Regions from separate parts of the Methylophaga sp. UBA3603 genome, predicted to be linked through region 2. Evidence: riboswitches for the same ligand, from Rfam matches in the RefSeq annotation. Region 2 holds a riboswitch; each other region holds the start of a gene.

Region 1 (2,201 bases), on a different contig from region 2:
TTGGGTGAAGGCCCAGTGATGGCTGTCAATATGGGGAATCAGGAAAACCGCTTTGTGCGACTAGGCGGACGTATTCCTGCTCCGATTCAAAGCTTGGTCAATTGATCATCTTATGCTAACAATTAAAAAGCCGTGACAGAAACTGTCACGGCTTTTTTAGATAAAATAAGCGTCAGAATTACTGGCTTTTCGCTCTTCTACGCATTGCTAAAAAGCCCATCAAACCTGAACCAAATAACCAAACTGCTGCTGGTATTGGAACGGCTGAAACCCGGATGTTATCCAGCATCGCTCCAACATTATCCCCCCCGAAGTTTCTAAAAGATAATTTATCCCCATCAACCAAATCAACCAGGAAACTATAGGTATGCCAATTTTCATCCCAATCCAAGAGAAGATGATTAACAAGTGCACCTGCTCCAAACAACACCGAAACTTGGTCAGCAGGACCATTACGTTGATTACCAGATAAATCAAAACTCACTTTGTATTTTCCTGCAGAAAAACCATTTTTAGAAGACAAAATTCCTGCGTCACCAGTTGAGCCGTCCAGATCTACGCAAAAGCTACCAACTGAACAAACGATTCCCCATTGATTACCGTTTTTGATCAAATCAACCGTACCGTTTGATACATCCCAATTAACGAAGCTGTTATAGTTTAAGACAGAACTCGCCTGACCTTCACCTTCAAAGCTATCATATAGGCTATCAATGGTTGCAGCAAAGGAAACTGGAGCAAAACATAATGCAGATATTGCTAAAATTTTTGTTAAGTTTTTCATAGATATATCCTCAATTTTTGTAGTTCAGCAATCTCAACTTTGAGACCGGAAACTTTCCGTCCTTAATTCGCATTAAGTTTGGCAAAAATTAAAAATAAATGTGTCTTATAAAGTTCGACACAGATTCAAAATAATCCTTATTTAGACGTTTTTTAATTGTACTTTGGTACAAATACACTTAATAAATCACTTACGGTTAGTCCGGTAACTTATTAATGCAAAAACTCGTTGTACAAATTATTATCTTTCAGTGGGATAAATCTCAGCTTTCTGATGCGCACAAAAAAGCAAGGGCAGGATTACCTGATCGCTATCCGCTAAAATCCTCCTCTTCTGTTTTGTCTAATAAGCAAATATTGCTTGATAAGCATGGGGATGATATTTCCGGAAATCGCATTCGCTATCAACTGACAGATGATTATTTTTTAATTGATCGTTTTCGTGTTGGTTTAAAAGTCAAGACAGTGGAGTTCAAACCACGATTACAGGCCGATGAACCACCGATATTACTTACTTCGCTCGAAGAAGGGTGGGTACAGTGTCAGTACCAGTGGCGCTACCGGATGGATGAAGGCGGTTATATTTACTGGCTTTATGAAAATGTGATCGTAAATGTCTGCTTCGCAGAAAAAAACGATCCAGGTGTTTTTGTAAACTCACCTCCCGCCCAACGTTTTACAACTCTACTGACCTGACTCATCAAACGCTCACAAAAACCATAAGACCACTTGCTTTTAGTTCATGCTTGAGGATGAGATGGAGAGCACAGGTTTTTGGAGAATAAATCTCTATAATCGCATTAAATTTCTACGGGACAAATTATTTTCTTTCCTTGGAGTCAATATATTACGACCAAGGTAAAAGTCCCTGGTTTTAGTGAGAATTATCCCTTGTAATGAAAAGGTAATATGCCTAAGATGCCCCGGCATTTTAAGATCGTTAAAATCAATTAACAGTTCTGTTTAAATATTTTTAATTGCCTGTTATGAATCAGTAAGTCCTTGAAATTATTTCAACTTAATCGCTAAGTAAAAACAGACGGGGTATTGACCATCTATCTAATGACCACCTCAGCCAAAACAAAGCCAAAAAGCCTCTCGTGAACAGCTATGTAGCCGATACCTCACCGGTTGCCATAGTGAAGTTTTGTCTGCAGTCTGAGCGGCAGATAGCAATTCTCGACAGTACAGCTTCCATCGTTGATATTTTTGGTTTTACCGCAGCACAAATTATTGAAGATTCCTCGTCTGCATGGATGAGCATTGATTCAGATGATCGTGGCATTATTCTGCAGAAAATGGCTGAGTCAGCTCAAACGATGCAACCTCTGAATCTGGGTTGGCATGTGTTACACCCTCAGAAAGGTAAGGTTTTAGTGGATTGCAAAGCCATGCCTGAAGCGGATTCAGAAAACGGA
Region 2 (2,201 bases):
AACAATATTGTTAGTTTTAAGAAAAGGGAGCTTCGGCTCCCTTTTTTTGCAGTTATGTACTTGATTCAGTTAGCTATTATTCACAGCATGAAGTGGGACAACCAATAGAATATTGTTATAAAGTTCATTAAATATGGATATTGTGAGAAAAAGAAAATCAGCTATAATCAGCCTGAAATATATAATTTTTTTGCAATAAATTTGTCACTAGTACCATAGTACAATTTCAATCATGCAAATGAAGTAGTAGTGTTTAATCATCACCGAGATATTTCTTGGAGATAAAAAGTTCAGAAACAATGTTGTTTCTGTTTTTGTTGCCAAACTTACCGTGAGGTAAGGTCGGAAAGCCACGGATCTTCTGGCTGGATTATGAAGATGGCCGGGTTGCATTGCTTAATTTTTCAATTAAAGGAAATTATTATGAAAAATGCGATGCTATTTTGTATAGCTTTATTGTTCTCAGTTGGTGCTAATGCCGCTACACTGACATTATCAACAGTTGGTTCTTCAGGTGCTACTCAAAGTATTGATCTGAATAACAACAGTACAGTTCTTGCTGGTGGTACTGTTGCTAATTCAGGAGTTTGGGAATCATTGTTTGATGTTCAAACTGATGTTGATACACCGGTGAAAGTTGAGTGGTCATTTAACCCAACTAACAGCTTGAGTAATGCTCAATTGGCCTTTGGTCTGTTGACTGGCCCTGGTGGTGGTTATGTTGGTGCGCCAACTATTTTTAACATCACTGGTGATTTTATCTTTACTGCTATTTTGACAGCGGGATCATTCTTTGGTGTTGATATTTTTAATGCCACATCAGATGTTCTGAAATACGACCTGTCAATTTCTGCAGTACCAGTACCAGCTGCATTATGGTTATTTGCTCCAGCATTGATGGGCTTTTTCGGTTTACGTCGTAAAGCACTGAAAACAGCTGCTGCATAGTAACAAATGAGTTAACAATATTGTTGGTTCAAGGAAAGGGGGCTTCGGCTCCCTTTTCTTTGTGGGGCTCAATATCATCAAAAGACTCTAAAATTTTGCATCTGCGATTTACCTACCTGATTTGAAAAATCCACAAAAACTGTTAGTCTGTAACTGAACTTTCAGGAATATAAGAAAGTCTCAATTTTAGAAACAATTCTGTTTCTATCTTCAATATAAAGCCAAACTTGTCGTGAGGCAGGGTCGGAAAGCTACGGATCTTTAATTGACTAAAGATGGCCGGGCTGCATTGCTTATTTTTTCACTTAGAAGGAAATTGCTATGAAAAAAGCGATGCTATTATGTATAGCCTTTTTATTCTCTGCTGGTGCAAACTCAGCAACTCTTAATTTAACAGCTGAGGGCTCAAATGGGGCATCCCAACAGCAAGTCACCTTAAATAAGAACAATGTTGTTTTAGGTGGTGGTGTTGTTGAAAGCTCCAGATCAAATTGGAGTTCAATGTTTAACGTCACAGCAGATACAAATACTGCGGTTGATGTTGAATGGTCATTTAACCCAGTGAGAAATCTGGTTTCTGCTACTGTAGCAATTTTTGCATTAGATGGTAGTTTTACAGAAACGTACGATATAACGGGCGATTTTACTTTTTCGGCCATATTGTCAGCAGGTAAAACTTACGGTTTGGATATTTTAGATGCTACATCACATGCATTAAAATATGATGTGTCAGTTACCTCATTATCAGAAGTGCCTGTACCAGCCGCATTATTTTTATTCGCTCCCGCCTTATTAGGATTGATTGGCTTGCGTCGTAGAGCCAAGATGACTGCAGGCTGAAACGGTTAGGAGAAATAAAAAGGGAGCTTGAAGCTCCCTTTTTTATATATTTTTTGTCAGAAAAGACTCTGTACAAACTGAATAAAAAACGTTATGGTTAAATTAACTTCCTTAAAAAGCTGGGAAGTTTTCACAATGGAAAGGATTTCTTCTTTCCTATCAATAGCCAAACCTGTTGTGAGGCGGGGGCGGAAAGCCACGGGTCTTACCTTGTAAGATCGCCGGGTTGCATTGCTTAACTTAATCTATAAATCAAACCCCTTAAAGGAGCGACTTATGAAAAAAGCGATGCTTTTCTTTATGACGTTATTTTTCTCAATTAGTGTAAATGCAGCAACCTTAAATTTGACCACCGCCGGATCATCAGGTGCTACGCAAGAAGTTAGCTTAAATAACAACGATGTTGTATTAGG
Region 3 (2,201 bases), on a different contig from region 2:
TTACGCAAGAGAATATGTCACGGCAAAGGCTGAAGCTTTCACCAAGTCACCCTCAGGTTGGTCTCATACAGAATCTGCGACGTTGACTACAGCAGCCTTGACAGCATGGCGGGCTTTGTTCGATTTTAATCAGCTCAAATCAGGTGATACCGTTCTTCTTCAAGGGACTGGTGGTGTATCCATTTTCGCTTTACAGTTTGCCAAAATGGCAGGCGCCAAAGTGATTGCCACTTCATCCAGTGATCAAAAACTCACTAGGTTGAAGGAGCTGGGAGCAGATCATGTGATCAATTATAAAAAAGAACCTAAATGGGGCTTTTTAGCCAGAGAACTTAATGATGGAAAAGGTGTTGACCACGTCGTTGAAATTGGTGGTGCTGAAACATTGGAGCAGTCTCTAAACGCTGTACGTATCGCTGGCCAAATTTCGTTAATCGGTATTCTTTCTGGACAGACTTGCGATATAAATATTGTGAAGACTTTTGTGAAACAGGTTAGGCTTCAGGGCGTCCTTGTTGGTAGTAGAGTCCATCAGCAGGAGATGATTAAAGCTATCGAGGTTAATCAGCTAAAACCAATTATTGATCGTACTTTTGCTTTAAAGGACATTGTCAAAGCATTTGAGTACCAAGAAACGAATCAGCATTTTGGTAAAATTTGTTTAGAGTTTTAAATGAAATAAAAAAGCCCCTGATGAGGGGCTTTTTTAATTTATTAGCCGCTCAATCCCCGACAGAATGCTTCAGAATTCGTCGGTCTAAAATAGCCCTGCTATAATTGTGGCCGATGTCCCTGTAGCTCAGATGGATAGAGCGTTGAACATTTATCTGTCCAAAATGAGAAGGATAGGGCTGGGATTACATTATTAGCTCTAATAATTAACATCAAAGATTTATTAATTAGTACTAAAGTACAATACTTTTTAATAAAATTTAGTGTAAGTTCGAAAGAGTGATCTAATCACGCTATTTATTATGCCAAACTTGGCGTGAGCCTTGGACGGAAAATTACAGCTGTGCTTTTAAGTAAAGGTATCAGGGCTGGGTTGCATACTTTAAGGAGTTCACCGATGAATAAGATGATAGCTACGATAATCTTCTCATTATTTTCTTTATCTGCTTTTGCCGCTACAGTCGACATTGATTTGAGTGGGGCTACCACTTCCACCCTTATTGATGCTGATGGGGCAAGTTTCTCACAAACTTTCACAGGTCAGACTGCATCTGGCTCAGCAATTTCAGGTTCCCCTACAGGGCCATTATCACTAACACCAAGTGGAACAATAAGAGTTGTCTCTTTTGATCCAGGTTGCACAGGTTGTGATTCTGGCAATTCACTTCTTACACCCTCAAGTTTTCAGGGCCCATTGTCGATTTTGTTTGATTTTAATGCCGACAGTTTTTCATGGGTGATGGGAAGCTCTGTTGCAGGATCCAATGTTGCTGCAGATTTATTTTCAAATAGTGGTAGTTTAATCAACACAGTACTAATCAGCATGCTGGAAGGGTACAACAAATACTCTATCTCCGGCTTGGGTGCTTTTGCAGGAATTACTTTTAGAGACAATAACGACCCAGCTGGAGTACGTTACATGGACATGTCTTACAATAGTGTTGTCGGAGTCTCTGAAGTTCCAATCCCTGCCGCCGCTTTCATGTTTGCGCCTGCATTGCTTGGACTCATGGGATTACGTCGAAGAGCAAAAAATAAAGTCGCTTAACTTTATTTCTTTCAGAAAGCCGTGATGATTAATTTCATCACGGCTTTTTTATTTGTATAACTTCCGTTCAACCGCCAATTGGTTTGTTTCGAAGTGAAGCCGATCAGCTTGACTGATATAATTGCGGCCGATGTCCCTGTAGCTCAGATGGATAGAGCGTCCCCCTCCTAAGGGGAAGGCCACAGGTTCGACTCCTGTCAGGGACACCAATAATAATCAATAGATTATTTTTGACTGGAAATGAATAATAGCGGGATAGTCATTCGCATACTCCCCATCAACTTTTAGAACCTTCATTTTTTCTGTAACAAATTTATCGATTTGTATTAGGTTTATCAGATTCAGAAAGTTGAGGTTGGGAAAGGAATAAATATCCCACTGGGTAATGGATACGGCGCAACTAAGAAAGTAATGACAATTCTTTACCAGTTGCCTTGTGAAAAATTATTTTTCAACAATGATTTTTGGTTGATGGCTTTCT

Evidence for each region. Region 2 has a riboswitch for cyclic di-GMP ahead of B4F66_RS09780 (hypothetical protein). Riboswitches for the same ligand answer to the same signal wherever they lie in the genome.
Region 1: linked by a shared signal. The riboswitch ahead of B4F66_RS06450 (VPLPA-CTERM sorting domain-containing protein) and the one ahead of B4F66_RS09780 (hypothetical protein) in region 2 are both predicted to bind cyclic di-GMP.
Region 3: linked by a shared signal. The riboswitch ahead of B4F66_RS13225 (hypothetical protein) and the one ahead of B4F66_RS09780 (hypothetical protein) in region 2 are both predicted to bind cyclic di-GMP.

What each region holds. Positions count from the first base shown of each region.
Region 1 is NZ_DFMC01000008.1:209,276-211,476, forward strand. It holds gene B4F66_RS06445 (PFL family protein) at 1-105, shown strand, start outside; gene B4F66_RS06450 (VPLPA-CTERM sorting domain-containing protein) at 179-784, opposite strand; cyclic di-GMP riboswitch class I at 800-877, opposite strand; gene B4F66_RS06455 (hypothetical protein) at 1,000-1,479, shown strand; gene B4F66_RS06460 (bifunctional diguanylate cyclase/phosphodiesterase) at 1,884-2,201, shown strand, end outside.
Region 2 is NZ_DFMC01000009.1:526,332-528,532, forward strand. It holds cyclic di-GMP riboswitch class I at 310-395, shown strand; gene B4F66_RS09775 (hypothetical protein) at 424-948, shown strand; cyclic di-GMP riboswitch class I at 1,159-1,240, shown strand; gene B4F66_RS09780 (hypothetical protein) at 1,270-1,788, shown strand; cyclic di-GMP riboswitch class I at 1,944-2,022, shown strand; gene B4F66_RS09785 (hypothetical protein) at 2,065-2,201, shown strand, end outside.
Region 3 is NZ_DFMC01000010.1:493,158-495,358, reverse strand. It holds gene B4F66_RS13230 (zinc-dependent alcohol dehydrogenase family protein) at 1-673, shown strand, start outside; cyclic di-GMP riboswitch class I at 967-1,053, shown strand; gene B4F66_RS13225 (hypothetical protein) at 1,070-1,720, shown strand; tRNA gene B4F66_RS13220 (tRNA-Arg) at 1,853-1,929, shown strand; gene B4F66_RS13215 (DUF502 domain-containing protein) at 2,165-2,201, opposite strand, start outside.